3 regions of the Streptomyces sp. NBC_01092 genome follow, and region 3 is predicted to be linked to each of the others. Evidence: predicted binding sites of a transcription regulator. Region 3 holds the regulator's gene; each other region holds the start of a gene.
The links. The regulator HspR, encoded in region 3, represses chaperone genes until heat shock. The targets are predictions, from matches to a motif close to TTGAGNNNNNNNNNCTCAA.
Positions count from the first base shown of each region.

Region 1: lon (endopeptidase La) is a predicted target of HspR. The motif match lies at 5,977-5,995, and genes of this name have one in related genera.
Region 2: dnaK (molecular chaperone DnaK) is a predicted target of HspR. The motif match lies at 7,256-7,274, and genes of this name have one in related genera.

Region 1 is NZ_CP108659.1:7,162,777-7,173,430, reverse strand. Features, by position in the region: gene OG254_RS32785 (nitrate- and nitrite sensing domain-containing protein) at 1-624, opposite strand, end outside; gene OG254_RS32780 (hypothetical protein) at 1,030-1,818, shown strand; gene OG254_RS32775 (MarR family winged helix-turn-helix transcriptional regulator) at 1,850-2,362, opposite strand; gene OG254_RS32770 (lysozyme) at 2,613-3,452, shown strand; gene lon (endopeptidase La) at 3,540-5,954, opposite strand; gene OG254_RS32760 (rhomboid-like protein) at 6,145-6,933, opposite strand; gene OG254_RS32755 (spermidine synthase) at 7,145-7,825, shown strand; gene OG254_RS32750 (response regulator transcription factor) at 7,958-8,695, shown strand; gene OG254_RS32745 (ATP-binding protein) at 8,692-9,798, shown strand; gene OG254_RS32740 (multifunctional oxoglutarate decarboxylase/oxoglutarate dehydrogenase thiamine pyrophosphate-binding subunit/dihydrolipoyllysine-residue succinyltransferase subunit) at 10,079-10,654, shown strand, end outside.
Region 2 is NZ_CP108659.1:9,066,106-9,076,759, reverse strand. Features, by position in the region: gene OG254_RS41105 (nitrate reductase subunit alpha) at 1-2,510, shown strand, start outside; gene narH (nitrate reductase subunit beta) at 2,510-4,108, shown strand; gene narJ (nitrate reductase molybdenum cofactor assembly chaperone) at 4,108-4,602, shown strand; gene narI (respiratory nitrate reductase subunit gamma) at 4,599-5,321, shown strand; gene dnaK (molecular chaperone DnaK) at 5,332-7,209, opposite strand; gene OG254_RS41080 (glycerophosphodiester phosphodiesterase family protein) at 7,325-8,044, opposite strand; gene OG254_RS41075 (OsmC family peroxiredoxin) at 8,170-8,598, opposite strand; gene OG254_RS41070 (DUF2201 family putative metallopeptidase) at 8,663-10,504, opposite strand; gene OG254_RS41065 (ATP-binding protein) at 10,501-10,654, opposite strand, start outside.
Region 3 is NZ_CP108659.1:5,867,766-5,878,419, reverse strand. Features, by position in the region: gene OG254_RS26805 (LuxR C-terminal-related transcriptional regulator) at 1-759, opposite strand, end outside; gene OG254_RS26800 (sugar ABC transporter substrate-binding protein) at 1,203-2,327, opposite strand; gene OG254_RS26795 (fibronectin type III domain-containing protein) at 2,621-4,366, shown strand; gene OG254_RS26790 (heat shock protein transcriptional repressor HspR) at 4,467-4,913, opposite strand; gene dnaJ (molecular chaperone DnaJ) at 4,919-6,103, opposite strand; gene grpE (nucleotide exchange factor GrpE) at 6,140-6,784, opposite strand; gene dnaK (molecular chaperone DnaK) at 6,784-8,631, opposite strand; gene OG254_RS26770 (MraY family glycosyltransferase) at 8,726-9,790, opposite strand; gene OG254_RS26765 ((Fe-S)-binding protein) at 9,975-10,654, shown strand, end outside.

The sequences.
Region 1 (10,654 bases), 1.3 Mb from region 3:
CTGTACGGCGGAGTCCAGCTCGGCCAGCGCATAGGTGCCGGAGCCGGCGCGGGGCGGCATCTGTTCGGCCAGGTGCTCGGCGAGCCGGTGGAGTTCGGCGATGGCGGCCGAGTAGGCCCCGTGCGCCTCCAGTGCCGTGCTCTTGCCGGTGAGCGCGGAGCGGCGCAGGGCCGCGATGCCGTCGAGGTCGGCATGCAGTGAGTCGGGGGCGTCGGGGTCGGCGCGCAGTTCCTCGACCTGCCGGTCGACGCGGGCGCTGCGCTGCTCGCTGGGCGCCTTGGACTTGGGGCGGCCTGCGGCGATGTAGGTGGTGACCTCGTCGCGCTCGTCGGCGAGGGAGTGCGCGAGGGTGAGCGCGTCCCCGGTCTGTTCGGCGAGGGTCACCAGCGCCTGGGAGTCGTGCAGTTGCCCGGAGGCGGCGACGATCGAAGGGACACCGGCCCCGGCTATGGCGACGGCCACGACGGCCACGGCGACGATCAGCCGGTTCCGTACGTGTGTCGGGCGCCCCTTGCCGGCGGGTGTGATGTCGGCGGTGGTAGTGGGAGTGGGCTGCGCGCCCCCCGCGGAGGCCGTCTGCTTGCCTGAGCGACGTGGCCGCATCTTCTGCACCGGTGCTCGCATTCCTGACTCGTGATACCCATGGGTCCGGATGACGCTCCGTCAACTGGCGCCGACGGTACGTACACCCTCCCCCAAGCTCTCGACTTCGCTCGAGCAGGGGATGCCCTCACCGGTCCCCGACCCTCCCAGTGCCGGTGGGCGACGGCCGCGCAACATCTGACCCGCCACTCGAAGGAGTGAACCCCGGAGGAGAGTTGGCGGGCAAGTTCCTCCGGCGCACGCACATGCCCTGCGCGGCGGGCCGGTTGGACGTCCGCGGCAGGCGATGGCAGTATTCGCCGCCACGCCCGGCCGGAGCGCTGCATTCCCCCTCAAATCAGGCGCCTGACCTGCGTGTGTGCACCCATTCGGCAACTACTGCGACCCGTTCGCGAGCCTTGTGAAGGGCTCGTGCAGACTGACCGAATGCGAACAGAGCTTGTTTCGGAGTCCGGTGATCCGGCCCGCCCCAACGAGGACTTCGCAAGTGTCGGCCTGCCCGCCTCGGGACAGGGCGGCGCACTGGTCGTCCTGGACGGGGTGACTCCGCCGCGAGGCGAGACGGGCTGCCTGCATTCCGTCCCCTGGTTCACCGCGCGGCTCGGCGGAGCGCTGACCGAACTGACCGTTTCACTCCCGGATGTTCCCCTCGCGGACGCCCTCGCCGGCGCCATCACGCGTACCTCCGAGGCACATACACAAACCTGTGACCTTTCTCACCCACGAACCCCACAGGCAACGGTGGTTGTGGTGCGCTGGTCGGCCGAGACGGTGGAGTACCTGATCCTTTCGGACTCGACCCTGTTGACCGAGTCCCCGGACGGCGTGATCACGCCGTACCTGGACGACCGCCTGGCCCGCCTCCCCCGCGCCTCCCTCGCCACGGACGCGCTGATCGACGCTCATGTCCGCAACAAGGAGGGCGGCTTCTTCACGGCCGCCGCCGATCCGTCGGTCGCGGCCCGGGCGGTGACCGGGGTGCTGCCGCGGGCCGACGTCCGGGCGCTGGCCGCGCTGACGGACGGCGCGACGAGGTGGGTGGAGAAGTTCCGCGAGGGGGACTGGGCGGACTGCTTCCGGTTCGTCCGCAAGGAGGGGGCGCAGGCACTGGTGGACCGGGTGCGGGCGCTGGAGACGGCCGACGCGCAGGAGCGGACGTATCTGCGGCGGAGCAAGACGCACGACGACGCGACGGTCGTGTACGTCGAGTTGTGAGCCTCCTGCTCCTGCCGCGTACCGCTGCCGGCTACTTCTCCATCCCCCGGTTCAGCTGGTTCAGCAGCCGGGCCAGCTCCGCCACTTCCCGCCGGTCCCAATGGGACAGCTGCTCGACATAGCTGGCGCGGCGGGCCTCGCGCACCTTGGCGACCCGCCCCCGCCCCAGCTCGGTCAGATGCACCAGCCATGCCCGCCCGTCGGCCGGGTCCGGCTCGCGCGCGACCAGGCCCAGGTCCTCCAGGGCGCGCAGCTGGCGGGACATGGTGGCCTTGCCGACGCCGATGTAGGCGGCGAGTTCGGTGGCCCGCTGGCGGCCCGCCTCCCCCAGACGGACCAACAGGCCGTACGCCGCGGACTCCAGGTCCGGATGGACCTCGCGGGCCATCTCGCCCTGCTTGGCCCGGGCGCGCCGCAGCAGCACCGTCAGCTCACGTTCCAGGTCGAGGAATTCGGGCCGGCCCGGACCACCACGGGACTCTCCGCCGGAGGGGGCGCCCCCGGATTCGACTCGCGGTCCGTCGCCGTTTCCGTCTTCGTGCACGTCAGTCCCTGCCTCGATTTCCCGGTCCTGAAAGTTTCCGCCGACCGCCGTCATTGCCGCAGCTCCGTCAGTATTTCGCAGGCGTAGACCAACGGCAGCCTCCGAACCCCCTTCCACCTGGTCTTCCGGCTGCCTAGCTTCTCTGTCAGAACCGTGACTGGCATGCCCACGCCACGCTCATCCGCCGGAGTCCGGTCACGGACACGCGCGACTTCCCCACCGAGCGTCACCGAGTCTTCGGAGGCACGCTATGCCCGTGCACAGATCCGAACCGCTCCGCCCCCCGCGCCCGCACCGCGCCGGGCTCCTGCTCGCCGCGGCCCTGACCCTGATCCTCGTCTCCCTGACCGCCACACCCACCCCCGCCTCCGCCGACGACACCCCGCCCCGCGGCTCCGCCTACATGGGAATGGGCGTCGCCGCCCACGACGGAGTGGACGGTGTCCCCTCCGCCGACCTGGCCGCATCGACCGAAGGCGTCGACGTCTCCAGCCATCAAGGCAACGTCGCCTGGCCGACCCTGTGGAGCAGCGGGGTCAAGTGGGCCTATGTGAAGGCCTCCGAGGGGACGTACTACACCAACCCCTCGTTCGCCCAGCAGTACAACGGTTCCTACGACGTCGGCATGATCCGCGGCTCCTACCACTTCGCGACCCCGGACACCACCAATGGAGCAACCCAGGCGAACTATTTCGTCGACCACGGCGGCGGCTGGTCCGGCGACGGCAAGACCCTGCCGGGCGCCCTCGACATCGAGTGGAACCCGTACGGGGCCGCCTGCTACGGCAAGACCCCGACCGCGATGGTCACCTGGATCCGCGACTTCCTGAACCAGTACAAGTCCCGCACCGGCCGCGACGCCGTCATCTACACGGCCACGAGCTGGTGGAAGCAGTGCACCGGCAACTACAGCGGCTTCGCCACCACCAACCCCCTGTGGGTCGCCCGGTACGCCACCGAGGTGGGCGAACTCCCGGCGGGGTGGAGCTACTACACGATGTGGCAGTACACGTCCTCCGGCCCGAGCGTCGGCGACCACAACAAGTTCAACGGGGCACTCGACCGCCTTCAGGCCCTGGCCGACGGCTGACCCACCACCGCACGCCCCGCCCCGAGGCGCGGCGAAGGCCCGGGCCTCCCTCACGGGACCCGGGCCTTGCCGGTCCGGTCGCGTCCGTCACGCCGCGACCGGAACCTCCGGGGCCGCGCCGTTCGTGGCCGGCGCCAGGGCCAGTTCCAGGACCTGGCGGACGTCGGTCACGGCGTGGACGTCGAGCTTGTCCAGCACCTCGGCGGGGACGTCGTCCAGGTCGGGCTCGTTGCGCTTGGGGATGATGACCGTCGTGACGCCGGCCCGGTGCGCCGCGAGCAGCTTCTGCTTCACGCCGCCGATCGGGAGGACCCGGCCGGTCAGCGAGACCTCGCCCGTCATCGCCACGTCCGTGCGGACCAGGCGGCCCGAGAGCAGCGACGCCAGCGCCGTCGTCATCGTGATGCCCGCGCTCGGGCCGTCCTTCGGCACCGCGCCCGCCGGGAAGTGGATGTGCACGCCCCGGTCCTTGAGGTCCGCGACCGGCAGTTCCTGCTCGGCTCCGTGGGAGCGGAGGAAGGACAGGGCGATCTGCGCGCTCTCCTTCATCACGTCACCCAGCTGGCCGGTCAGGGTCAGGCCCGCCGCGCCCGTCTCCGGGTCGGCCAGCGACGCCTCCACGAACAGGACGTCACCGCCCGCGCCCGTGACCGCGAGGCCGGTCGCCACACCGGGTACCGCCGTGCGCCGCTCCGCCGGGTCCTGGGCGGACTCGGGCACGTGGTGCGGCCGGCCGATCAGATCGCGCAGGTCAGCGTCCGCGATGGTGAACGGCAGCTTCCGCTCGCCCAGTTCGTGCTCGGCGGCCACCTTGCGCAGGAGCCGCGCGATGGAGCGCTCCAGGTTACGGACGCCCGCCTCGCGCGTGTACTCACCGGCGAGCTTGCGCAGGGCGCCCTCGTCGATGGCGACCTCGTCCTTGTTCAGACCGGCCCGCTCCAGCTGGCGCGGGAGCAGGTGGTCACGGGCGATGACGATCTTCTCGTCCTCGGTGTAGCCGTCGAGACGGACCAGTTCCATCCGGTCCAGCAGGGCCTCGGGGATGGCTTCCAGGACGTTCGCCGTCGCCAGGAACACCACGTCGCTCAGGTCGAGTTCGACCTCCAGGTAGTGGTCGCGGAAGGTGTGGTTCTGCGCCGGGTCCAGGACCTCCAGGAGCGCCGCGGCCGGGTCGCCGCGGAAGTCCGAGCCGACCTTGTCGATCTCGTCGAGGAGGACGACCGGGTTCATCGAACCGGCCTCCTTGATGGCCCGGACGATCCGGCCGGGCAGCGCGCCGACGTACGTACGGCGGTGGCCGCGGATCTCGGCCTCGTCGCGGACGCCGCCGAGGGCGACCCGGACGAACTTGCGCCCCATCGCGTGCGCGACGGACTCGCCGAGTGAGGTCTTGCCGACACCGGGCGGGCCGACCAGCGCCAGCACGGCACCGCCGCGCCGGCCGCCGACGACACCCAGGCCGCGGTCGTTACGGCGCTTGCGCACCGCCAGGTACTCGGTGATCCGCTCCTTCACGTCCTCCAGGCCGGCGTGCTCGGCGTCGAGGATCGCCTTGGCGCCCTGGATGTCGTAGGCGTCCTGGGTGCGTTCGTTCCAGGGCAGTTCGAGCACCGTGTCCAGCCAGGTGCGGATCCACGACCCCTCCGGCGACTGGTCGCTGGAGCGCTCCAGCTTGTCGACCTCCTTGAGCGCGGCCTCGCGGACGTTCTCCGGCAGGTCTGCGGCTTCCACGCGGGCGCGGTAGTCGTCGGACTCCTCGCCGTCCTTCTCGCCGTTCAGCTCGCGCAGTTCCTTGCGGACCGCTTCCAGCTGGCGGCGCAGCAGGAACTCGCGCTGCTGCTTGTCGACGCCTTCCTGGACGTCCTTGGCGATGGTCTCGGCGACATCCTGCTCGGCGAGGTGGTCGCGCAGCTGCTGGGTGGCGAGCTTGAGACGGGCGACCGGATCGGCGGTCTCCAGCAGCTCGACCTTCTGCTCGGTGGTCAGGAAGGGCGAGTAACCGGAGTTGTCGGCGAGCTGGGACACGTCGTCGATCGCCTGGACGCGGTCCACGACCTGCCAGGCGCCGCGCTTGCGCAGCCAGGCGGTGGCGAGGGCCTTGTATTCCGTCACCAGCTCGGCGACCTGTCCGGGCACCGGCTCGGGCACGCTCTCGTCGATCCGCGTGCCCTCGACCCACAGGGCCGCGCCGGGCCCGGTCGTCCCGGCGCCGATGCGCACCCGGCCGCGACCGCGGATCAGGGCGCCCGGGTCACCGTCGGCCAGCCGGCCGACCTGCTCGACGGTGCCGAGCACACCGGTGCCCGGGTACGTCCCGTCGATGCGTGGCACCAACAGCACCCGGGGCTTTCCGGGTGTGGAGCGGGCGGCGGCCTGGGCGGCCTCCACCGCGGCGCGCACATCGGCGTCGTTCAAGTCCAGCGGGACCACCATCCCGGGGAGCACGACCTCGTCGTCGAGGGGCAGCACGGGCAGGGTGAGCGAAGTGGACGTCGAAGCCATGATCTCCCCTTAGGCAGTCAAGTTGAGTTATGCCGACTCAATGCACGGGGCGGCTCGAATGTTCCCAGGCGTCCGTTCGCTGTGAGCGATCACCTGCGCCACACGCCGTCACCTGGGCTTTCGTAAGTGAACGCAGGCCGGGGCGCACTCCTTCCCGTGGGGAGGAGCGTTCCCGTGAGGAGGAGCGGCTCTAGGCAGCCGAGACCGAAGGCGAGGCCGCCCCGGCCGCCCGCCACCGGCGCACCACCGGCCACAGCCCGACCCCTATGACCAGGGCGATCAGATGCCCCCAGTTGGTCAGTGGGTCGGTGAGGTGCAGCAGGTCCTGGACCAGCAGGGCGCCGAACAGCGCCAGCACGGGCCACTGCAGCCACGGCCGCAGCATCCCGGTGAGCGCGCCGATGCTCGTGGCGACGCCGAAGCTGACGCCGTAGTCGAGACGGTGCAGCGAACTGTCGGGCAGCCGGCCGACCAGCACCGCGAGCCCCACGGGGACCTCGGTCGCAAGGGTGGCCAGGACGTGCCCGACCAGAAAGACGACGGCCGCGCGCACCCCGCCGACGCGCCGCTCCAGCGCGTTGAGCACGAGCAGCAGGCAGAGCGTGTACGGCGCCCAGATCCCGCCCGCTATCCACAGAGCACTGGCGAACAGCACCACCACGGGGGTGTGCAGCAGGTGCGCCACGTCGGTGCTGGAGCCCTGGTGGAGGGCGTGGACCAGGGCGGGGTCGGCGTACGTGGCGATCAGGGAGGTGACGGTCAGGACGACGACGTAGGCGAAGGTGAACGGTGTGCCGGTGGGGGTGGGGAGCAGGCGCCAGGGGCGGAAGGCTCGGGCTTTCGGTGCCTCGGTCGCGTTCTCGGCGGCCGGCACCGAGGCCGGCACGGCAGGGGCAGGGCGCGGCCTCCGCTGCTGCGGCATCCCGTCCAGCAGCCCCGCCACATCCGGCAGCGCCGCGTCTGCCACAGGACGTTCCACGCTGAGGCGCTCCTTCCGTTTCCCCTCAGCCTTGGCCCGCCTCGCCCCACATGTCTGTGATCGTCGTCACACGACAGCCGATTCTCAGCAACCTCTCAAGAAGCGGATGCGTCCTCCCAAGACGGTCCCGACCCTGGCATGCGTCAACCCGGTGCCACCCGTCGGCGTAATTCACTCGGCCGGCCCACCCCGGACCTGCGAGGATGGCCGGATGCCCACTTCGTACGACACTCCCGAAGTCCTGGACCGTCGCGAAGGCCCCCACGGCGAGATCGTGTTGAGACGGCACGGTGACCTGCTCCAGATCATCGCGAACGGCTGTTTCCTGATGGACACCTCCGACGGACGCTCGGAGCGGTTACTCGTGGACGCGGCACTCGGTGCGCTGGAGGCGGGGCGGCCGGATCCGGAGGTGCTGATCGGCGGGCTCGGCGTCGGCTTCTCGCTCGCACACGCCGCCGCCGATCCCCGCCCGGGACGGATCACCGTCGTGGAGCGCGAGAGCGCGATTATCGGCTGGCATCTTGACGGACCCCTGACGCACTTCTCCGCCCGCGCCGTCGCCGACCCGCGCACCAGGATTGTGGAAACCGATCTCGTGGCGTACGTACATGAGACTTCCGACACGTATGACGCACTGTGTCTCGACATCGACAACGGCCCCGGCTGGACTGTCACCGAGGGCAACGACAGCCTCTACTCACCGGGCGGACTCGCGGCCTGTGCACGGGTGTTGAGGCCCGGCGGGGTACTGGCCGTATGGTCCGCCCGACCCTCTCCGGAATTCGAAGAAACCTTGTGTAATGCCGGATTCCAGCAGGTGCGTACCGAAGAGATCCCCGTTGCCCGGGGCGTTCCGGACGTCGTACACCTCGCCGTACGACCTGGATAGCCGTGGCACGGTGACTCCCCGTACTCTGCTCACCTGACGCGGATCATTCAAGCGTCAATCGCAAGCATGAGCAGGCATAGCCAGTCAGAGGAATCACCCCACGGATTCCGGAAAGCAACTTTGGGGCGGGCGATGGAGCAGACACACACCTCCCACAACGGCACGGCGGCGACCCCGGGCGCTCAGCGCCGGGTCCTCGTGGTCGAGGACGATCCGACCATCGTGGACGCCATCGCGGCTCGCCTGCGCGCCGAGGGGTTCCTCGTGCAGACGGCTGGCGACGGTCCGGCGGCGGTCGACACGGCCGAGGCCTGGCAGCCCGACCTGCTGATCCTCGACATCATGCTGCCGGGCTTCGACGGCCTGGAGGTATGCCGCCGGGTGCAGGCCCAGCGGCCGGTGCCGGTGATGATGCTGACCGCGCGCGACGACGAGACCGACATGCTGGTCGGGCTCGGCGTGGGCGCCGACGACTACATGACCAAGCCGTTCTCGATGCGGGAGCTGGCGGCACGCGTGCACGTACTGCTGCGCCGCGTCGAGCGGGCCGCGCTGGCCGCCACGACCCCGCGGTCGGGGATCCTCAGGCTCGGCGAGCTGGAGATCGACCACGCGCAGCGGCGGGTGCGGGTGCGCAGTGACGACGTTCACCTCACGCCGACCGAGTTCGACCTGCTGGTGTGCCTGGCGAACACCCCGCGCGCGGTCCTCTCGCGCGAGCAGCTGCTCGCCGAGGTGTGGGACTGGGCGGACGCCTCCGGCACCCGGACGGTCGACAGCCACATCAAGGCGCTTCGCCGGAAGATCGGCGCCGAGCGGATCCGCACGGTGCACGGCGTGGGCTACGCCCTGGAGACACCGACGCCATGAGCGACGGGCCGGCCGCGCGGAGAGGCCCCGGGGAGCCCTGGGGCGGCGTCAGTCCGTTCTCGATCAAGACCAAACTGGGCGCGCTGGTCGTCATCGCGGTGCTGATCACCACCGGTCTGTCGATGATCGCGGTGCGCACGCAGACGGAGCTGCGCTTCATCACGGTCTTCTCGATGATCGCCACACTGCTCATTACGCAGTTCGTGGCCCATTCGCTCACCGCGCCGCTGGACGAGATGAACACCGTGGCCCGGTCCATCTCACAGGGCGACTACACGCGCCGGGTGAAGGAGAACCGCCGGGACGAGCTGGGCGACCTGGCCGAGACGATCAACCTGATGGCCGACGAGCTGGAGGCCCAGGACCAGCAGCGCAAGGAACTGGTGGCGAACGTCTCGCACGAGCTGCGCACCCCCATCGCGGGCCTGCGGGCCGTGCTGGAGAACGTGGTCGACGGCATCGCCGCGGCCGACCCCGAGACCATGCGCACGGCCCTGAAGCAGACCGAGCGCCTCGGCCGGCTCGTGGAGACCCTCCTCGACCTGTCCCGCCTGGACAACGGCGTCGTACCGCTGCGCATGCGGCGCTTCGAGGTGTGGCCGTACCTGTCCGGCGTCCTGAAGGAGGCCAACATGGTCGCCTCGGCGCGCGGCGGCATGGCGTCGGGCTCCGGCAGCCACACCCGTACGGACGTCCATCTGCACCTCGACGTCTCCCCGCCGGAGCTGACGGCGCACGCCGACCCCGAGCGCATCCACCAGGTCGTCGCCAACCTGATCGACAACGCGATCAAGCACAGCCCGCCGCACGGCCGCGTGACGGTCAAGGCGCGGCGCGGGTCGTACCCGGAGTCGCTGGAGCTGGAGGTCCTGGACGAGGGTCCGGGCATCCCGAAGTCGGAGTGGCACAAGGTCTTCGAGCGCTTCAACCGGGGCGCCGTGCGCCGGCCGCACGGGCCGGGCAGCGACGGCGGCACGGGGCTGGGGCTGGCCATCGCGCGCTGGGCGGTGGATCTGCACGGCGGCCGGATCGGTGTGGCCGAATCCGATCGGGGTTGCCGGATTCTTGTCACCCTTCCAGGGCAGCCATCCGTTCCAAGTTGACGTAAAGTCGAAGCGGAGCCACAAGATCCACGTCCGTCCTGGCTGACGGACACGTGTGATCAGGTCCAGACCTGCGCTTTCGGTGCGCCGTGTCGCGCTCCTCCCATCCCATCTGAAGCGGAACCTCGCTTGTTTCCCGCCATTTCCAGGCCCGAAACACGCTTTCTGATGTGACTTACGCGACGATGACCTTGCTCGACCTGACCTTCCCGGCCATGGAGGCGTAGCCTTTATTCCCGCTGTCCATCACCTTGTGAAGCGGAAGAGGGCGGTTGCCGCCGTGTCGCCACAGTCCCCCAGTAACTCGAGCATCTCGACCGACACCGACCAAGCGGGCAAGAACCCCGCGGCCGCGTTCGGACCGAACGAGTGGCTCGTCGACGAGATCTATCAGCAGTACCTCCAGGACCCGAATTCCGTGGACCGAGCCTGGTGGGACTTCTTCGCCGACTACAAGCCCGGCGTCGGCGCCGCGGCTCCGGCGGGTACTGCGGCCGCGGGGGCCGCAGAGACCTCCACGGCCCCCAGGCCCGCGCCCGCCGCCCCGGCTGCTCCGGTCGCCCCGTCGGTGCCCGCGCCGGCCCCCGTGGCCCCGAGGCCCGCGGCCGCCGCGCCTGCTGCCCCGGCCCCGGCTGCGGCGCAGCCCGCCGCGCCCGCCCCGGCCGCGAAGCCCGCTCAGCCGAAGCAGGCCGAGCCCGCTGCCGCCGGCGGCCCGGAGTTCCTGACGCTGCGCGGCCCGGCCGCCGCGGTCGCGAAGAACATGAACGCCTCGCTGGAGGTGCCCACGGCCACGTCCGTGCGCGCGGTCCCGGTGAAGCTGCTCTTCGACAACCGCATCGTCATCAACAACCACCTG
Region 2 (10,654 bases), 3.2 Mb from region 3:
CGGTCGCCCCGAACGGCTCCCTCGGCTTTCGCTGGACCGAGTCGGGCAAGGGCAGCTGGAACCTCGAACTCGGCGACATCCAGCCCCGGTTGAGCCTGTACGGCAGTGCGGTGTCCGCGGGTGTCGAGGTGCTGCTGCCCCGCTTCGACACCGAGGGTGGGCCGCACGGGCAGGGGCGCGGCGAGGTCATACGCCGTGGCGTCCCGGTGACCAAGCTCGGCGGCGCGAACGGCCCGCTGGTGACGACCGTCTTCGACCTGCTGCTCGCGCAGTACGGGGTGGCGCGGCCGGGTCTGCCGGGCCGCTGGCCCGCGTCGTACGACGACGCCGATTCACCCGGCACGCCCGCCTGGCAGGAGGCACACACCTCCGTCCCGGCGGCCAAGTGCGTACGGATCGCGAGGGAGTTCGCGGACACCGCCCAGCGGTCGAAGGGCCGCTGCATGATCCTGATGGGCGCCGGCACCAACCACTGGTTCCACTCCGAGACGATCTACCGCACCTTCCTCGCCCTGCTCCAGCTCACCGGCTGCCAGGGCCGCAACGGCGGTGGCTGGGCGCACTACGTCGGCCAGGAGAAGTGCCGCCCGGTGACCGGCTGGGCGACGCTCGCGGCCGCGTCGGACTGGTCGCGTCCGCCGCGCCAGATGATCGGCACGGCGTACTGGTTCCTCAACACCGACCAGTGGCGCTACGACCGCTTCACGGCCGACGTGCTCGCCTCGCCCTTGGGCACGGGGCGGTTCCGGGGGATGACGGGCGCGGACTGCCTGGCGCTGTCGGCGCGTGCGGGGTGGATGCCGTCGTATCCGACCTTCGACCGCAACCCGCTGGAGCTCGGCGGGGTGTTCGGCGATCCGGTGTCGCGGGTGGTGGCCGAACTGCGCGCGGGGACGCTGAAGTTCGCCTGCGAGGACCCGGACGCGCCGGAGAACTGGCCGCGCATAGTGACGCTGTGGCGGGCCAATCTGCTCGGCTCGTCGGCGAAGGGCGCGGAGTACTTCACCCGGCACCTGCTCGGCACGCACTCCTCGCTCCGGGCCGAGGAGGCGCCCGAGGACGTCCGGCCGAGTGAGGTGACCTGGCGCGACGAAGCACCCGAGGGCAAGCTCGACCTGCTGCTGTCGCTGGACTTCCGCCAGACGTCGTCCACACTGCTGTCGGACGTCGTCCTGCCCGCCGCCACCTGGTACGAGAAGCACGACCTGTCCAGCACGGACATGCACCCCTTCGTCCACTCCTTCACCCCGGCCGTCGATCCGCCGTGGCAGGCGCGCACCGACTTCGACGCGTTCAAGGCGCTGGCCGAGCGGCTCAGCGAGCTGGCCGTCGGCCATCTCGGCGTGCGCAAGGACCTGGTGGCCACCCCGCTCCAGCACGACACCCCGGGCGAGATCGCCCAGCCGGGCGGGGTCGTCCTGGACTGGAGGCGCGGGGAGTGCGATCCGGTGCCCGGGAAGACCCTGCCGAACCTGACCGTCGTGGAGCGGGACTACACGGCGATCGGCGCCAAGTTCGCCTCGCTCGGGCCGCTGGTGGAGCAGCTGGGGCTGCCCGCCAAGGGCATCACGCTGCGGCCGGACGAGGAGGTCGAGGACCTGCGCCGGCTGAACGGCGTGACGGGCGACGGCCGGCCCTGCGTCGACACGGCGGTGAAGGCGGCGAACACCATCCTCGCCCTCTCCGGCACCACCAACGGCCGCCTCGCCACCCAGGGCTTCCGCACGCTTGAGGCGCGCACCGGGCAGAAGATGGCGCACCTGGCGGCCGAGCACGAGGGCAAGCGGATCACGTACGCGGACACGCAGGCCGCGCCCGTGCCGGTGATCACCTCGCCGGAGTGGTCGGGCAGCGAGTCGGGCGGGCGGCGCTACACCGCCTTCACCCTCAACACCGAGCACCTCAAGCCCTGGCACACCCTCACCGGCCGCCAGCACTTCTTCCTCGACCACGACTGGATCCACGAGCTGGGCGAGGCACTTCCCGTCTACCGGCCGCCGCTGGACATGAACAAGCTGTTCGGCGAACCGCGTCTGGGACCGGACGGGCAGAAGGAGGTGACGGTCCGCTTCCTGACCCCGCACAACAAGTGGTCCATCCACTCCGAGTACCAGGACAACCTGTTCATGCTGGCCCTCTCCCGGGGCGGCCAGAACATCTGGATGTCCCCGCAGGACGCCGACGCGATCGGCGTCGTCGACAACGACTGGGTGGAGGCGGACAACCGCAACGGCGTGGTCGTCGCCCGGGCCGTCGTCTCCCACCGGATGCCGCCCGGCACCGTCTACATGCATCACGCGCAGGAGCGCACGTTCGCCGTCCCGAAGACGGAGGCCACCGGCAAGCGCGGCGGCATCCACAACTCGCTCACCCGGCTGATCCTCAAGCCGTCCCACCTCGTCGGCGGGTACGCCCAGCTCTCCTGGGCGTTCAACTACCTCGGCCCGACGGGCAACCAGCGCGACGAGGTGACGGTCATCCGCCGCCGCAGCCAGGAGGTCGAGTACTGATGCGTCCGATGGCCCAGATCGCGATGGTGATGAACCTCGACAAGTGCATCGGCTGTCACACCTGCTCGGTCACCTGCAAGCAGGCGTGGACCAACCGGCGCGGCATGGAGTACGCCTGGTTCAACAACGTCGAGACCCGCCCCGGCCAGGGCTACCCGCGCCGCTACGAGGACCAGGAGCGCTGGCGCGGCGGCTGGGAGCTGAACCGGCGCGGCGCGCTGAAGCTGAAGGCGGGCGGCCGCTTCCGCAAGCTCGCCGGGATCTTCTCCAACCCCGAACTGCCGGAGATCAAGGACTACTACGAGCCCTGGACCTACGACTACAAGAACCTCACCGACGCCCCACTGGGCGACGACTACCCGGTCGCGCGGCCGGTCTCCCAGCTCGACGGCAAGCCGATGAAGATCGAGTGGTCGGCGAACTGGGACGACAACCTCGCCGGCGCCCCCGCCTACGGCGACCTCGACCCGTTGGTCGAACAGGCCCGTCAGCAGGCCTCCGACAAGGTGCGGTTCGAGTTCGAGCAGAGCTTCATGTTCTATCTGCCGCGCATCTGCGAGCACTGCCTCAACCCGTCCTGTGTGGCGGCGTGCCCGTCGGGGGCGATGTACAAGCGGGCGGAGGACGGCATCGTCCTCGTCGACCAGGACCGGTGCCGGGGCTGGCGGATGTGCGTGACGGGATGCCCGTACAAGAAGGTGTACTTCAACCACGCCACCGGCAAGGCCGAGAAGTGCACGATGTGCTATCCGCGGGTCGAGGTCGGTCTGCCGACGGTCTGCTCGGAGACCTGCGTGGGCCGGCTGCGCTATCTCGGGGTGGTGCTCTACGACGCGGACAGGGTGACGGCCGCGGCCTCCGTCCCGCGCGAACGGGACCTGTACGAGGCGCAGTTGGGTGTCTTCCTCGACCCGGAGGACAGCGACGTGCGGCGGGCGTGCGAGGAGGCGGGAATCCCGTACGACTGGCTGGAGGCGGCCCGCCGCTCGCCCGTGCACGCGCTGATCAGCAAGTACCGGGTGGCGCTGCCGCTGCATCCGGAGTACCGGACGATGCCGATGGTCTGGTACATCCCGCCGTTGTCCCCGGTGGTGGACGCGCTGGCGGAGACCGGGCACGACGGCGAGGACGCGGGGAACCTGTTCGGCGCGATCGACTCTCTGCGCATTCCGCTGGAGTACCTGGCGGGGATGTTCACGGCCGGCGCCATCGGCCCGGTCCGCTCCTCGCTGGAGAAGCTCGCCGCGATGCGCTCCTACATGCGGGCGATCAACCTCGGGGAAGATCCGGATCCCTCGGTGCCGGCCGCGGTGGGCATGGCGGCCGGGGAGATCGAGGAGATGTACCGGCTGCTGGCGATCGCCAAGGCCGAGGACCGGTACGTCATTCCGACGGCGGCCGTCGGCGACGCCCGGCGCCTTGAGGAGTCGGCGCTCCCGCAGGGGTGCAGCCTCGACTTCGACGGCGGGCCCGGGATGGGCGGGGACGGGCCGGTCGGCCAGGACTCGGGCCGCAAGCTGCTGCCGCTGGTGACGGTGGAGAACTTCCATGCCCTGCGCCGACGTCAGACATCCGACAACACCGCCGAGGAGACCTGATGCCGTCCTTCGAGGTGCTCTACCAGGCGGCCGCGCTCTGCCTGACCTACCCCGACGACGACTTCCGCGCCCGGCTGCCCCTGCTGCGCGAGGCCGCCCCGCAGCTGCGGGAGTTCACCGACCACGCGGCGGTCACCGAGCCGCAGGAACTGGCCGCGCACTACGTCGAGGTCTTCGACTTCAAGAACCGCCACAGCCTGTATCTGACCTGGTGGCTCGACGGGGACACCCGGCGGCGCGGCATGTCGATGCTCCGCTTCAAGGACGTCTACCGCGCCCACGGCCTGGAGCTCACCGGCGAGGAACTGCCCGACTTCCTGCCCGCGGTCCTGGAGTTCGCGGCCCGCACCGGCGACACCGACCTCCTGCTGGAACACCGCGAGTGCCTGGAGCAGCTCCGAGCCCGGCTCACCGACTTCGGCACACCGTACGCGTCCGTCCTGGACGCCGTGTGCGCCACCCTGCCGACCGCACACCCGGGGGTGCGCCCATGACCACGCTGCTGTGGGGCGTCCTGCCCTACGTCACCTTCGCCCTGCTGGTCGCCGGCCTGGTCTGGCGCCACCGCTACGACCGCTTCGGCTGGACCACCCGCTCCTCCCAGGTCTACGAGTCGAGGTTGCTGAACATCGCCTCGCCCGCCTTCCACTACGGCATCCTGTTCGTGCTGGTCGGCCATCTGGTGGGGCTGTTCATCCCCGAGTCCTGGACGGACTCGCTCGGCGTGAGCGAGCACACGTACCACCTGTTTTCCCTCTACGGCGGTACGGCGGCGGGAGTGGTGACGGTCGCCGGGATCGTGCTGCTGCTGTACCGCCGGCGCACCAACGCACCGGTGTTCCGGGCGACGACGACCAACGACAAGCTCATGTACGTCGTGCTGGTGGCGGCGATCGTGATGGGCATGGTCGCCAAGCTGGCTCACTCCTCCGGCGACGGCTACAACTACCGCCAATCCATCGCCCCTTGGGCCCGCAGCCTGTTCACCCTCCAGCCGGACCTGGACCGGATGCAGGGCGTGCCGGTGCTGTACCAGATCCACGCGGTGATCGGCATGGCGCTGATCGCGCTGGTGCCGTACACCCGCCTTGTGCACATGTTCAGCGCGCCGGTGCAGTACCTGTTCCGGCCGTACCTGGTGTACCGCAGCCGCGACCCCGAGCAACTGGGGCCGCGGCCGGAGCGGCGGGGCTGGGAGAAGACCGGGTCCTAGGCGGCGGCCCTCACGCGGCCCCGCCCTTCTGGTCCTTCTCGTCGTCGACGATCTCCGCGTCCACCACGTCGTCGTCCTGCGGTGCGGTCTGCTCCGTGCCGTTGCCGGTGCCGGTGGCGCCGTCGCTCGGGGCCTGCTGGGCCTGGGCGTACATCGCCTGGCCCATCTGCTGGCTGACCGTGGCGAGTTTCTCGGTGCCGGTGCGCAGGACGTTCGTGTCGGCGTTCTGCTCCAGCTGCTGTTTCAGGTCCGTGATCGCCGACTCGACCTCGGTCCTGGTGTCCGCCGGGACCTTGTCCTCGTTGTCGCGGAGGAACTTCTCGGTCTGGTAGACGAGCTGCTCGGCCTGGTTGCGGGTCTCGGCGGCCTCGCGGCGGTTGCGGTCCTCGTCGGCGTACTGCTCGGCCTCCCGCATCATCCGGTCGATGTCGTCCTTCGGCAGTGCCGAGCCGCCGGTCACGGTCATCTTCTGCTCGCGGCCCGTCGCGAGGTCCTTCGCGGAGACGTGCATGATCCCGTTGGCGTCGATGTCGAAGGCGACCTCGATCTGCGGCACCCCGCGCGGGGCGGGCGGCAGGCCGGTGAGGTCGAAGACGCCGAGCTTCTTGTTGTAGGCCGCGATCTCGCGTTCGCCCTGGTAGACCTGGATGCCGACGGAGGGCTGGTTGTCGGCGGCGGTCGTGAAGATCTCCGAACGCCGGGTCGGGATCGTGGTGTTGCGCTCGATCAGCTTCGTCATGATGCCGCCCTTGGTCTCGATGCCCAGGGACAGCGGGGTGACGTCGAGCAGGAGGACGTCCTTGACGTCACCGCGGATGACGCCCGCCTGGAGGGCCGCGCCGACGGCCACGACCTCGTCGGGGTTGACGCCCTTGTGCGGGTCCTTGCCGGTGAGTTCCTTCACGAGGTCGGTGACGGCCGGCATGCGGGTGGAGCCGCCGACGAGGATGACGTGGTCGACCGCGGAGAGCTTGATGCCGGCGTCCTTGACGGCCTGGTGGAAGGGGGTCTTGCAGCGGTCGAGGAGGTCGGCGGTGAGCTCCTGGAACTGGGCGCGGGTCAGCTTCTCGTCGAGGTGGAGGGGGCCCTCGGCGGAGGCGGTGATGTAGGGCAGGTTGATCGTCGTCTCGGAGGAGCTGGACAGCTCGATCTTGGCCTTCTCGGCGCCCTCGCGCAGCCGCTGCAGCGCCATCTTGTCGTTGCCGAGATCGATGCCGTACTGCCCCTTGAACTTCTTCACCAGGTACTCGACGACCCGCTGGTCCCAGTCGTCGCCGCCCAGGTGCGTGTCGCCGTTGGTGGCCTTGACCTCGATGACGCCGTCGCCGATCTCCAGCAGCGAGACGTCGAAGGTGCCGCCGCCGAGGTCGAAGACCAGCACCGTCTGCTCCTCGCCCCGGTCCAGGCCGTAGGCGAGGGCGGCGGCCGTGGGCTCGTTGATGATCCTGAGCACCTTCAGGCCCGCGATCTCCCCGGCCTCCTTGGTGGCCTGCCGCTGGGCGTCGTCGAAGTACGCGGGGACGGTGATCACCGCGTCGGTGACGTCCTCGCCGAGATAGGACTCGGCGTCCCGCTTCAGCTTCTGCAGCACCCGGGCCGACAGCTCCTGGGCCCGGTAGCGGGAGCCGTCGATGTCGCCCTGCTCGGGGAAGCGCCAGTTCGCGTCGCCCATGTACCGCTTCATGGAGCGGGCGGTGCGCTCGACGTTCGTCACCGCCTGCCGTTTGGCCACCTCACCGACGAGTACCTCGCCGTTCTTGGCGAAGGCCACGACCGACGGTGTGGTCCTGGCCCCCTCCGCATTGGCGACGACAGTGGGTTCGCCGCCCTCCAAGACGGCGACCACCGAGTTCGTGGTCCCCAGATCGATCCCGACCGCGCGTGCCATCGTTGTCCCCTTCCGCCAGGGCACCTCTTGAACTCCAGCACAAAACTTGAGTGGGCTCTTGTCAATGGGGCGAGTGACCCGGGGGCGGGTGCCGAAACGAGGGCTGAGCGGGCGCTCAGCCCCGCAGGGCCAGGGCGCGGCGGGGCCGGTCGGTGATCAGGACGTCGACGCGCGGATCGGCCAGAAAGGCCCGCATCCGCCGGTCCTCGTTGACGGTCCACACCATGGTGAACAGTCCGTTGCGGGACGCCTCCCGCAACACGGTCGCACGCGCGAGGCGCTGGTGCACGGCGACACCGGTCGCACCGCAGGCGCGGATCCGCCGCATGGGCAACAGCTCGCTCAGCCGGATCCGGGCCAGCCGCGCCGGCCCGACCCCTCCTCGGTGCCGCCCCAGCGACAGGGCCGTGCGCACCCGGGGAAAGGCCCGCGAGATCGCGGCGACGGAACGGTCCTCCAGGGTCGTGGCGACGAACCCGTCCTCCCCGAGCAGCGCGACCGCCCGCTCGACGAGCTCACGCTCGTACCCGGTCTCCTTCAGATCGAGGTGCCCTTCGAGCTTCCCGGCGATGAGCTCCATGACGTCGTCGACGACGGGCACGACGTACCCGGCACGCTCGCACAGCTCGGCGTAGGTGATCCGGGCGAGGAGCGGCCCGATCCGTCCGACGCGGGCGTCGTGATGGACGACGAAGACACCGTCCGCGGTCCGCCGGATATCGAACTCGACGTACTCGGCCCCGCTGAGGAGCGCATCCTCATACGCCTGCCAGGTAGCAGCACCGGCACGCTCGGTCCCACCACGGTGAGCGGAGACGGCGGGGGGTGAGGGCATCTTCGGTCGACTTCCTGAGACGGGGGGCGGGGACCGCGCCCCCAAAGGGGCGCGGGGAACTGCGCGACCAGCCACGACGGCGCCGCAGACAACAGACGCCCCATCGCGGCTCCCCCAGCGGAGCGTTACGCCAACTTGGCGGACAGCGTGATGTTCGTGCCCTTCAGCGCCTGGCTCACCGGGCAGTTGGCCTTGGCATCCTCCGCGGCGGCGGCGAACGCCTCGTCGTCGATCCCCGGCACCGTCCCCTCGACCGTGAGGTGAATCCCCGTGATGCCCTCACCCGGCTGGAAGTTCACGTCGGCCGAGGTGACGAGCTTGGTGGGAGGCGTGCCCGCGCCGTTCAGGGCGTGCGACAGCGCCATGGAGAAGCAGCTGGAGTGCGCGGCGGCGATCAGCTCCTCCGGGCTGGTCTTGCCGTTCGCGTCCTGGGAGCGCGAGGCCCACGTGACCGGCTGCGCCGCGATGGCACCGGAAGAGTCGAAGTGGACGACACCGTTGCCCTCGAGCAGGCTGCCTTCCCAAACGGTGTGTGCGGAGCGCGTGGTAGCCACGATTCTTCCTTTCGCATGGGGGCCCGTTTCCTGGGTCCGTGCCCCCATCCGATCACACTCCGGCTCAACTCACCCGGAAGACCGGCCCACGCGGGGTGAACGGCAGGCGACGGCCTTGCGGAATGAGGTACGCGTGCTCGCGCCGCACCCGCAGCACATCGCACCAGCCGTCGGTGATGACGAGGACGGGCGCGCCCGGCGGGAAGTCGTCCGCGCGCTGCAGCAGGTCGATCCCGGGCTGCAGGACCGTACCGCCGCGCCCGTGCACCCGCACCCGCCCCGCGATGTCCGTCACCGGCACATAGCCGGCGTCGTGCGGAGCCGCGTCGCAGAACACGACCCGCGCGGCCGGTACGTCCCGGGCGGCGGCGTAGGAGGCGATGGCGCCCAGCGCCTTGCCGAGCAGCACGCTGCCCATGGACGCCGAGGTGTCCAGGACGACACCGAAGGTGCAGCGGGCGATCTCCTCGGGCGGGAAGTAGCGGCCGGCGCGCGGGATGTCGGGCGTCGACGCCTGACGGCGCGCGGGACGGGCGTACGTCCGCACCGGCTCGGGGCGTGGCACGAACTCGTCGAACCAGCGGGCGAGCCGGGCGTCCCAGGGCAGCGGCGGATGACTGAGCGCGCGGATCTCCTGGACGAGGCCCCCGGGCAGGAAGCCGCGCTCCTGCTGCTGGTGCAGATCGAGGCCGTGAGCGAGGCCGCGGCGGTAGAACTCGTCGAGGTCGCAGGCGTCACCGGGCGCGCCGAGCGGGGCGCCCAGCACATCGCCGACGCCCTTGCCGCGCAGGGTGGCCAGTCGGCGCATCCGGCGCAGGTCACCGGCGATCCGGTCGTACACCTCCTCGGCCGACAGGCCCGCCAACTCCTGGTCGTACAGCAGCCCTTGGGGCATCTCGCCGACCTGCATCTCGCGCAGCCAGCCGTTGATGACGTAGTCGCAGGCCACGTTGAAGAGGTAGGGGTCGCGGGCCCCGCAGCGGTCGCCGTGCCGCAGGGCGGCGTGCAGCATCTCGTGGGCGAGGATGAACCGCCATTCCTCGTCCTCGAAGTGGCGCAGCGGGTTGATGTAGATCTCGCCGGCCTCGGCGTTGACGGCGGCGACGGCGATGCCGTGCGCGCGGGCGAGTTCGGCGTCGGCGACCAGCTTGATGCCGGCCGCGATGCCGCCGAGCAGCGGGTAGGAGGTGATGAACCACTCCAGCGCCCACTGCCAGGGCCGCTTCTTGACGGGCTCGCCGTCCATGGAGTCGCGGCGGCCGCCCGCCAGGTCCATCGCGGTCGACACGGTCCGGGTCAGCGCGGTCGCGAACGCCAGCTGGTGGTCCGGGGGCGAGCCGAACCAGCCCGTCCACTCCACGAGCAGCAGGTCGGGCTCCGGGCCCGCCGTGCCGCAGCGCTCGTACGCGGCCGGTATGCCGTCGCGCCGCCAGCGCGCGGCGAGCTGTTCCTCGTCGCCGTCCGGGTAGGTCAGGGGCAGGTGGTCCGGGGCCGTGCCGACCGGGAAGCTGAGCAGGAAGCGGTTGACGACGACGCAGCGGGCGGCGAGGTCGGCGCGGTCGGGCTGTACGGGCGTGCCCTTCCTGGAAGGGACGTGGCCGAAACCGAGGTGCAGGACGGCGTGCGCGACGGCCCAGGCCCAGGTGGCGAGTTCGGCGGTGGGGGTGCCCCCGCGCGAGTCTGTTCGAGCGTGGGGGAGATCGGGGTGAACGTGCAGGTCGCCCTGGGAGTCGACGCGGACGAGGCCGTTGCTGGGCGCCTGTTCGCACTCCTCCTGGCGGCAGACGCTGAACTCGACGGCGGCGAGCGCCGGGTTGGCCCGCACGAGCCGAATGCCCTCGGCGAAGGCCTCCGCCGCGATGTCCCGCTTCTTCTTCCCTTTCCCCTTGTCGGGGGTGCGGCTCATCGCCGCGCCTCCACCAGCCGGGGCATGTCCCGGGCGGCCTCCACCAGGAACCAGGCCGGCAGGACGGGATTGCCGTCGGCGTCGGAGGCGATGACGCTCTGCGCGACCTCGACGGAGATCTCCGCGAGCTGCACCAGCAGCGACTTCGCG
Region 3 (10,654 bases):
CGCGAGGCGCCAGAGCCGCTCGAAGACCGTCACCAGGTAGTGCACGAGCCCCGGGTGCCGCAGCTCCAGCGCCAGCGTGCGGTCGGCGTTCGCCGGGATGAAGGCCACCGTGCGGTCGAAGAGGATCAGCCGGTCGATCACCTCGTCCAGCGTGCGGGCCTCCACCGAATCGCCCATCAGCTCCAGGTAGTTGAGCAGGCCCTGGCCGTGCCGGGCCACGTGCGTGTACAGGTCGCGCATCCGCACGCCCCGCCCCCGCAGCGCCATCGCCCGGTGCAGGCCCTCCGTCAGCTCGTGCTCGGGCCGGATGCCGCCGGGCTGCACGGTCAGCACCTCCGTCGTGCACGCCTGCGTCGCCTCGTCCAGCGCGCCCTGGATGCGCGAGTCGCCCTCCAGGACCCGGATCGCCGAACCGGGCGCGGTGCCCTCGACGCCGGACGCCTGGTTCGGCTGCGGGCCGAGACCGGCGTACCACTCGAAGGCCGCCACCGCCGAGCCCATCCGCCGCTGGCTCGCGCTGACCTCGTCGTACACCCCGCGCAGCAGCCGCGTCATGACCTCCTGCGGGGAGGTCGGCACCAGCCAGTCCATGTCGTCGGGGTCCGGGTGCAGCAGGGCCAACTCCAGCAGGCAGGGCACCGGATCCGCGTCGCCGCGTGGCACCCGGCCACGCCGTACGGCCCGGGAGTACACGCGGTCCCCGGCCTCGCACAGCCGGTCGGCGCCGTGTGGATGCTCCTGCGCCCCGTGCCCGGCCATCGCCCATCCACCCCCGGTTCTTGCCTCTGTCGCCGGCTCGCTCACCTCCGGAGCGCGGTGTCGACACCCCTGCCGGGACACAGCGGCAGGGCGGGGCCTGGTCGACGGACCCACCGTGCTCGGCCGTGTCGGCCCCGCGGTTCGCTCGCGCTTCCGCAGCGCAACTATGCGCGGACCGGCCTTGCTCCGCAACACGGCTCCTACCGGGACGGCCGCCGTAATACAGGGGTTCGCCCCGTTATCCCCGGGCCTCCGCACGTCGAGATGCAACAAGCTGATGGTGGTTTTCCGGCCCTTGCCGGGCGCGCGGAACACCGGCGCGCCCCGACCGGAGTTCGCGACACGAAATCGCATACGGCGGCGGGGCGGGGCCGGGGCGTGGGCACAGCAGAGTGCCGCCGGGGACGGGCCCCGGCGGCACTCGTGCGCAACGAACGAGGGCGCTACTTCAGCCCGAGCGAGTTGCAGTCCGCCTTGTACTTGGCCGTGCAGATGTCGGCCACCGAGTAGATCCCGTCGGCGACGACGGTCTCCTTGATGTTGTCCTCCGTCAGGGCGACCACGGGCACCAGCAGGGCCGAGATGTCCTTGTCGGTCGGGCTGTCGACCTGGTCCTGGGTGAGCGAGTCGAACTGGATGTCGTGGCCCTGGACCTTGGCCACGGCCATCTCCGCGGCGCTCTCGGCCTCCTGCGGGTACGACTTGTACACGCTCATGAACTGCTCGCCGCTCACGATCCGCTGCACGCCGTCGAGTTCGGCGTCCTGGCCGGTGATCGGCGGCAGTTCGCTCACGCCCGCCGCCTGGAGGGCCTTGATGATGCCGCCGGCCATGCCGTCGTTGGCGGAGTAGACGCCCTTGATGTTGTTCACGCCGACGGCCTTGATCGCCTCGGACATGTTGGCCTGGGCGTTCTCCGGCTTCCAGTCCTTCGTGTCGAATGTCTTGGCTATGTCCACCGCGCCCTTGAGCTCGGACATGGCGCCCGCCTTGAACTGCTTGGCGTTCGGGTCGGTGGGCGAGCCGTTCATCATGACGATCTTGTCGGAGGAGTCGACCGGGTTCATGGCCTCCAGGAGCGTGCGGGCCTGGACCTCGCCGACCAGTTCGTTGTCGAAGGAGACGTACGCGTCGATCGGCCCCTCGGCCAGCCGGTCGTAGGCGATGACCGGGATGCCCGCGTCCTTGGCCGCCTTCACCCCGCCGGCGATGGCGTGCGAGTCGACGGCGTCCAGCAGGATCACGTCGACCTGGTCGTCGATCATCTGCTGAAGCTGGCTCGCCTGCTTCTTGGCGTCCGCGTCGGCGTTGCGGTAGACGACGCTGCCCAGCTTGTTCGTGAGCTCGGCGACCTTGTTCTTGATGATGGGGTAGTCGAACTTGTCGTAGCGCGTGTTCGCCGTCTCCGGCAGCAGCAGCCCCACGGTGACGTCGTCGCCCTTGGTCGGACTCGCCTCGCTGCCGTCCCCGGTGACGCCCAGTGCCCCGCATGCGGCCAGCGAGAGGGTCATCGTGGACGCGGCGGCCACGGCTGTGGCGGTGCGGCGCAGGGGGCGCAAAGGACGCATAGAGGAGCTCACTTCTGGTGCCTTCGGGACACGGGCGCGTCAACGCACCCAGATGACTGAAAAGCCAACGCGTCGACAGCACCCAGCGTCAAGCGGAATCACTTAACGAGTGCGCAACACCACGCTCAGCTGACCATGTAAAGACAAGGCGGAACCTCTCCAAATACCCCTTACACCCCCTCCACCAAATCTTGATCCAGCGCGAGCCCAAGATCCGTACAACCAACCCCATTCCCCGCGAGTCCAGATCAGGACAGCGCCCACCGCTGTCCCCTACTCGACCAGGGGAGCGAATGATCCCAGCCAGACGCACGACCGCCGCGGCCGCGGCGACGGTCGTGCTCGCCACCGCGGGCACCCTGCTCACGACGGCACCCGCATCCGCCGCCACGACCTGCGCCTCGCCTGTCTTCAAGCGGCAGTTCTTCGCGAACACGTCCTTTTCGGGCACCCCGAAAAAGACCGACTGCGACACCACGATCGACTCGAACTGGGGCACCAACGCCCCCGCCGCGGACCTCCCGAAGGACAACTTCGCCGTCCGCTGGACCCTGACCCGGGACTTCGGCTCGGGCGGCCCGTTCACCCTCGCCGCGTCCGGGCTGGACGGCATCCGGGTGTACGTGGACGGCAGCCGCAAGGTCGACCTGTGGAAGAACACCTCCACGACCGTCTCCAAGACCGTCAACGTCACCATCCCCGCAGGCGGTCACACCCTGCGCATCGACTACGTCAACTGGACCGGCTCGGCCAAGGTCAACTTCAGCTACGGACCGAGGACTTCGGCCACTGTCGACACCGTCAAGCCGCTCGCCCCGACCGGGCCCTCGGTCTCGTACGACCCGGCGACCGGCAAGGCGAAGCTCACCTGGTCGAGGAACAAGGAGATGGACCTCGCCGGGTACCGCGTGTACCGCCGCCTGAAGGGCGCCTCCTTCGGCAGCACGCCGCTCGCGACGAGCACCTCGACCACATACACCGACAGCACCCTGCCGGTGACCGGAGCGACGTACTACTACGAGGTGCGCGCCTACGACAAGGCGGGCAACGAGTCGGCCGGCACGACCGACCAGGCCGTCACCACCGTCGACCGAGTCGCCCCCGCCGCGCCCACCATCACGAGCGCGACGGGCGAGGTGACCCCGACCGGGAGCACGGGCGGGCTGCGTGTCGCCTGGAGGAAGGTCACGGACGCCGCGACGTACCGCGTCTACCGGGCGGCGAGCGAGAACGGCACGTACACCCGGATCGCGACCACGGACCAGCTGTCCCACCTCGACACCTCGGCGGCCGAGAGCACCGCCTACCACTACCGGGTGTCGGCCGTCGATGCGGCGGGCAACGAGTCCGCGCGGTCCGTTCCCCAGCTGGGCCGGATCTGGGACAACGATCCGCCGCCGGTCGTCACCGGACTGAGCGTCACCCCGACCGAGTACGGCTTCCGGCTGGACTGGGACAAGAGCCCGGCCGAGGATCTGCGGTACTACACGATCCACAAGGGCGAACTCGTCGGCGACGAGGACGACGAGCAGGTCTGCTACGGCAGCCTGGTGGAGTACGTCTCGCCCGACGAGACCTCCTACTCGTACACGACGCACCCGGACGGCGACGAGGTCTGCTTCTTCGTCGACGCCGTGGACGACGACGGCAACTCCGCGATGAAGTGGAGCGACGACCTGGTCCCGGCCGTGGCCGTGACCGAACTCGACATGACGCCGAGCGTGCCGACGCCCGAGGGCTCGCCGCTGCACCTGACCGCAGCGCCGGCGGAGGGCGACGAGGGCAACCAGCTCTCGTGGACCGGGCTGGGCGCGGGCGAGGAGAGCGCCGACCCGGCGAAGGGCTTCCGGATCTACCGCTGGAACCCTGCGACCTCCGCGTACGAGAAGATCGCCGATCTCGGGGCCGGTGCCTTCGAGTACTTCGACACGGGCGCGAAGCGCGGGACCACGTCCTACTACTGGGTGACCGGGGTGCTGGCCGACGGCACCGAGTCGGTGCCCGCGGGCGACTGGACGGTCACGGCACCCGTCACCTGATCCCACCTGCGAAGATCACCGCAGGACCGGTGGCCCTCCGGAAGGGCCGGGCATGCGAAAGGGGCCGGGAGATCCCGGCCCCTGCTCGCATGCGTGCGCCTCAGTCCTTGGCCTTCTTCGGCCGCCACACCACCAGCGCGCTGGTGTGCTGTACCTCCTGGTACGGCACCAGGTCGCGGCGGTACGACGCGTGTACCGCCGCCTCGCGCTGCTGCATCGCCGCCGCGGCGCCCTCGACGGCGGCCTGGAGTTCGGCCACGCGGGACTGGAGCGCCGCGACCTGGTTCTCCAGTTCGATGATGCGCTTGATGCCGGCCAGGTTGATGCCCTCGTCCTGCGACAACGCCTGCACCTGGCGGAGCAGTTCGATGTCGCGGGCCGAGTAACGCCGGCCGCGGCCGGCGGTGCGGTCCGGGGAGACCAGGCCGAGGCGGTCGTACTGGCGCAGTGTCTGCGGGTGCAGGCCGGAGAGCTGGGCCGCCACCGAGATGACGTAGACCGGGGTCTCCTCGGTCAGTTCATACGGATTGCGTCGACGGCCGTCCATCTCCATCAAGCTCCCTTCGCGGCCTGGAACAGCTCCGCCCGCGGATCCTCACCCGCGGTCGCCTCGCGATACGCCTCGAGCGCGTCACGAGCCTTCCCCGTCACGTCCTTGGGGACACTCACCTCGACGGTGACCAGGAGGTCTCCGCGGGTGCCGTCCTTGCGGACCGCGCCCTTGCCCCGCGCCCGCATGGTGCGGCCGTTGGGCGTGCCGGGCGGCAGCTTCAGGGTGACCGGCGGTCCGCCCAGGGTGGGAACCCTGACCTCGCCGCCCAGGGCCGCTTCCGTGAAGGTCACGGGGACGGTCACCGTGAGGTTGTCCTCCTTGCGGCCGAACACCGGGTGGGCGTCGACGTGCACGGTGACGTACAGATCGCCGGCCGGGCCGCCGCGCTCGCCCGGCGCGCCCTTGCCCCGGAGGCGGATGCGCTGGCCGTCCGACACCCCCGCCGGGATGCGGACCTGCATGGTGCGCGACGACTTCGCCCGGCCGCTGCCCTTGCACTCCATGCAGGGGTGCTCGGCGATCAGGCCGCGCCCCTTGCAGTCCGGGCAGGGGTCGGTGAGCGAGAAGCCGCCGCCCGAGCCCCGGGCCACCTGGCCGGTGCCGACGCAGGTCGGGCACACCCTGGGCGTGCCGTTCTTGTCGCCGGTGCCCGCGCACGCCTTGCACGGCGACTGCGAGGACATCCGCAGCGGGACCGTCGCACCCTCGATCGCCTCGGTGAAGCTGAGGCTGACCTCGGTGTCGATGTCCTGGCCGCGCCGGGGCTGGGTACGGGTCGTACCGGTACCGCCGCGGTTGAACAGGCCCCCGAAGACGTCACCGATTCCGCCGCCGAAGCCGCCGGCTCCCCCTTGGCCGCCCTGGGCGCCGCCTCCGAAGAGGTCGCCCAGGTCGAAGTTGAAGTTGCCGCCGCCCGCGCCGCCCGGCCCCGGGCGGAAGCCGCCGTTGCCGAAGAGGGCGCGTGCCTCGTCGTACTCCTTGCGCTTCTTGGGGTCACCGAGGACGTCGTTCGCCTCGGAGATCTCCTTGAAACGCTCCTCCGCCTTGGCGTTGCCCTTGTTGGCGTCCGGGTGGAACTCGCGGGCGAGCTTGCGGTACGCCTTCTTGATCTCGGCCTCGGTGGCGTCCTTGGGGACGCCGAGGACCTTGTAGAAGTCCTTCTCGATGAAGTCCTTGGTGCTCATCCTCGACGTCCCTCCTCTCTCCTCGTCAGTTCAACGTCAGCCCTCGTCCGGGCCACCGCTCTCCTTGTCGTCGGCCGCCTCGGCAGACTCCTCCTTGACGGTCTGCGCGCCCGGCTGGGGCTCGGCGACGGCCACCCGCGCGGGGCGGATGGTGCGCTCGCCGATGCGATACCCCGGCTGGAGGATCGCGACGCAAGTCGTCTCGGTGACGTCCGGCGCGTAGGAGTGCATCAGCGCCTCGTGGATCGTCGGGTCGAAGGGCTCGCCCTCCTTGCCGAACTGCTGGAGGCCCATCTTCGCCGCGACGGTCTCCAGCGACTCCGCGACGGACTTGAATCCGCCGACGAGTTCGCCGTGTTCCCGCGCGCGGCCGATGTCGTCGAGCACGGGCAGGAGCTCGGTCAGGAGGTTCGCGATGGCGATCTCCTTGACCGTGATCCGGTCGCGCTCCACACGGCGGCGGTAGTTCTGGTACTCGGCCTGGAGCCGCTGGAGGTCCATCGTGCGCTCACCGAGCGCCGTACGCACCTGGTCCAGCTGGGCCACCAGACCCGCGTCTGCAGTTCCGTCCCCGGCCGGGGCCGCCCCCTCCTGGGGGGCGGCCTTCGACTCGGCGTCGTCAGGGGTCGCGCCGGAGGGGACGTCGGGCTTCTCCTCGAAGCCCGGGGTCTCCTCCGTCATTACGCGACACCGTCCTTGCGCTCGTCGTCGACGATCTCGGCGTCCACGACGTCGTCGTCGGCCTTGGCGCCACCGGGGGCGCCGCCCTCGGGACCGCCCGCGGCCTGACCGGCCTGGGCGTCGGCGTACATGGCCTGGCCGACCTTCTGGGAGACCGCGGCGACCTTCTCGGTGGCCGTGCGGATCTCGGCGGTGTCCTCGCCCTTGAGCGCGGTCTTCAGCTCCTCGACGGCGGCCTCGACCTCGGTCTTGACCTCGCCGGGGACCTTGTCCTCGTTGTCCTTGAGGAACTTCTCCGTCTGGTAGACGAGCTGCTCGCCCTGGTTGCGGGACTCGGCGGCCTCGCGGCGGGCGTGGTCCTCCTCCGCGTACTTCTCGGCCTCTTCGCGCATCCGGTTGACCTCGTCCTTCGGCAGCGAGGAGCCACCGGTGACGGTCATCTTCTGCTCCTTGCCCGTGCCAAGGTCCTTGGCCGTGACGTGCATGATGCCGTTGGCGTCGATGTCGAAGGCGACCTCGATCTGCGGGACGCCACGCGGCGCCGGCGGCAGACCGGTCAGCTCGAACATTCCGAGCTTCTTGTTGTACGCCGCGATCTCGCGCTCGCCCTGGTAGACCTGGATCTGCACGGACGGCTGGTTGTCCTCGGCCGTCGTGAAGATCTCGGACCGCTTGGTCGGGATCGTGGTGTTGCGCTCGATGAGCTTGGTCATGATGCCGCCCTTGGTCTCGATACCGAGGGACAGCGGGGTCACGTCGAGGAGCAGGACGTCCTTGACCTCACCCTTGAGGACACCGGCCTGCAGGGCGGCGCCGATGGCGACGACCTCGTCCGGGTTGACGCCCTTGTTGGCGTCCTGACCGCCGGTCAGCTCCTTGACGAGCTCGGCGACGGCGGGCATACGGGTGGAGCCACCGACGAGGACGACGTGGTCGATCTCGTTGATGGAGACGCCGGCGTCCTTCATGACGTTGAAGAACGGGGTCTTGCAGCGCTCCAGCAGGTCGGCCGTCAGCTGCTGGAACTGAGCCCGGGTGAGCTTCTCGTCCAGGTGCAGCGGGCCCTCGGCGGAGGCGGTGATGTACGGCAGGTTGATCGAGGTCTCGGTGGACGAGGACAGCTCGATCTTGGCCTTCTCGGCAGCCTCACGCAGACGCTGCAGGGCCATCTTGTCCTTGGCCAGGTCCACGCCGTGGCCGGACTTGAACTGCTGCACCAGGTAGTCGACGACGCGCTGGTCCCAGTCGTCACCACCGAGGTGGTTGTCACCGTTGGTGGCCTTCACCTCGACGACGCCGTCGCCGATCTCCAGCAGGGACACGTCGAAGGTGCCGCCGCCGAGGTCGAAGACGAGGATCGTCTGGTCATCCTTGTCGAGGCCGTACGCCAGCGCGGCCGCGGTGGGCTCGTTGACGATACGAAGGACGTTCAGACCGGCGATCTCGCCGGCCTCCTTCGTCGCCTGACGCTCGGAGTCGTTGAAGTACGCGGGGACGGTGATGACCGCGTCGGTCACCTTCTCGCCCAGGTACGACTCGGCGTCGCGCTTCAGCTTCTGCAGGATGAAGGCGGAGATCTGCTGCGGGTTGAAGGGCTTCCCGTCCAGCTCCATCTTCCAGTCGGTGCCCATGTGACGCTTCACGGACCGGATGGTCCGGTCCACGTTGGTGACCGCCTGACGCTTGGCGACCTCGCCGACGAGCACCTCGCCGTTCTTGGCGAAGGCGACGACGGACGGCGTGGTCCTGGCGCCCTCTGCGTTGGTGATGACGGTGGGCTCGCCGCCTTCAAGAACGCTGACGACGGAGTTTGTCGTGCCCAGGTCGATGCCGACCGCACGTGCCATGGTTAATTCCTCCAGCTGACTTGAGTGGAACGGACTCAAGTGTGCACGACGGCTCGGAATGGGTCAACAGAGCTGAGTCGACCTCACTCAACTCTTATCCGTTCCTTACACGCAACTGGGCTCCGACCTGCGAAGACGCGATCCGATCGGAAGCCCGAGCGGAGTCCTGAACCGGAACTCTGGGTTGACGCCGAGGCCCGTAGGGCTTGATGTGCAGCAGCGCCAGTACGGCGATCACGGCACCCACCCCCACCCACAACGCCCCCGAGCGCGCCATCCATCCCATGTGCACGAGGACGCCGACGAGTACCCCGGCAAAGGCCCCGACACCCAGCAGAACGGTCACGCCCTGCGGAGTGAGGCCGATCCGGCGCAGCCGGTGGGCGAGATGATCCGGCCCGCGTCGCAGCAGCGGCCGTCCGGCCAGCCGGCGCGACAGCGTCACGAGGAGGACGTCGGCGGTGGCCAGGGCGGTGAGCGAGTACAGCACGCCCGCGCTCGACACCGGATCGTGCCCGGCGCGGGTCATCACGGCCGACGACGCGAGCACGAACCCGACGAAGAGGGACCCGCACGCGCCGAGGCCGATCCGCGCGGGAGGCCAGTTGTGCATGAGGAACCCGGTCAGGGCGGCGGCCAGCACACTGAGCAGCACGGCGAGTTCGTCCATCACCTCGGCCGCCGCGCAGATGCCGACACCGAAGGCGGTGAGCACCCCGACGGTGCCGACCAGCGCGTCCGCGTGGTCGAGCGCCTTGAAGCCGACGGCGACGAGGACGATCCAGCCGACGGCCACCAGGCCCAGCAGGATCCCGGTGTCGCCGTACGGCACGACACAGGCCGCCGCCACGGCCGTACCGCCGACGAGGAACCGGGCCTTCACCCGCCGCACGTCGGCGACGAGTCCGAGCAGGGCGACGGCGCCCGCGGCGATGAGCAGCCGTCCGATCTCGGAGCCCAGCGGGGCGAACCGCGTCCACTCCCCGGCGGCGGCGACCAGACAGGTGACGAGCGCGACGGCGACCCCGCCGAGCAGAGGCAGCGGCCGCTGCCGGCGGCGGTCGACGATGCCGAGACGCAGGGCGGGCAGGCGGAGCAGCATCGCTAGGAGGGCGGTGACCAGGAGAGCGGTCGTGGCGGCGGCGATCCCGTAAAGCACAGGCATAGATTAGTGGCGTATATACCATTTCGGGATGAATAACACGAATCGTTCTTAAGGCAAGCCTCAGCGACTCAGATCACCCCGCCCCTGGCTACAGTGCGACGGAGGATGCGGGTAGTCTCAGAGGACTGCATAAGTTACCGCTTAGTAATGTCGCCTCGCAGGCCCGAGGAGCCCCGAAATGCAACTCGCCGCGATCATCGTGTCGCTGGTTCTGATCGTGGTCGGCGTGGCCCTGTTCGCCCGCGCCATCGTTCAGATCTACAACTTCATGCGGCTCGGCCAGAACGTGCCCGCGGGCACCCGCACGGACGAGCCGGTGCAGCGCACCGTCACCGTGGCCAGGGAGTTCCTCGGCCACACCCGGATGAACCGCTGGGGCATCGTGGGCGTGGCGCACTGGTTCGTGGCGGTGGGCTTCTTCTCGCTGCTGCTGACGATCGTCAACGCCTTCGGCCAGCTGTTCAAGGCCGACTGGATCCTGCCGATCATCGGCGACTGGGCGCCGTACAACGTCTTCGTCGAGTTCCTCGGCACGATGACGGTTCTCGGCATCCTCACCCTGATCGTGATCCGCCAGCTGAGCCGTCCGGGCAAGGCGGGCCGCAAGTCCCGCTTCGCCGGCTCCAACACCGGCCAGGCGTACTTCGTCGAGAGCGTCATCCTCATCGTCGGCGTCTGCATCTTCACGCTGCACGCGCTGGAGGGCGCCCAGCACCACGTGGACAGCTACGAGGCGTCGTTCTTCATCTCGTACCCGGTGGTGTCGTGGTTCGAGGGCATGGACATCTCCACGCTCCAGAACCTCACCTACTTCTTCGCGGGCCTGAAGATCGCGACCTCGTTCATCTGGATGATCAC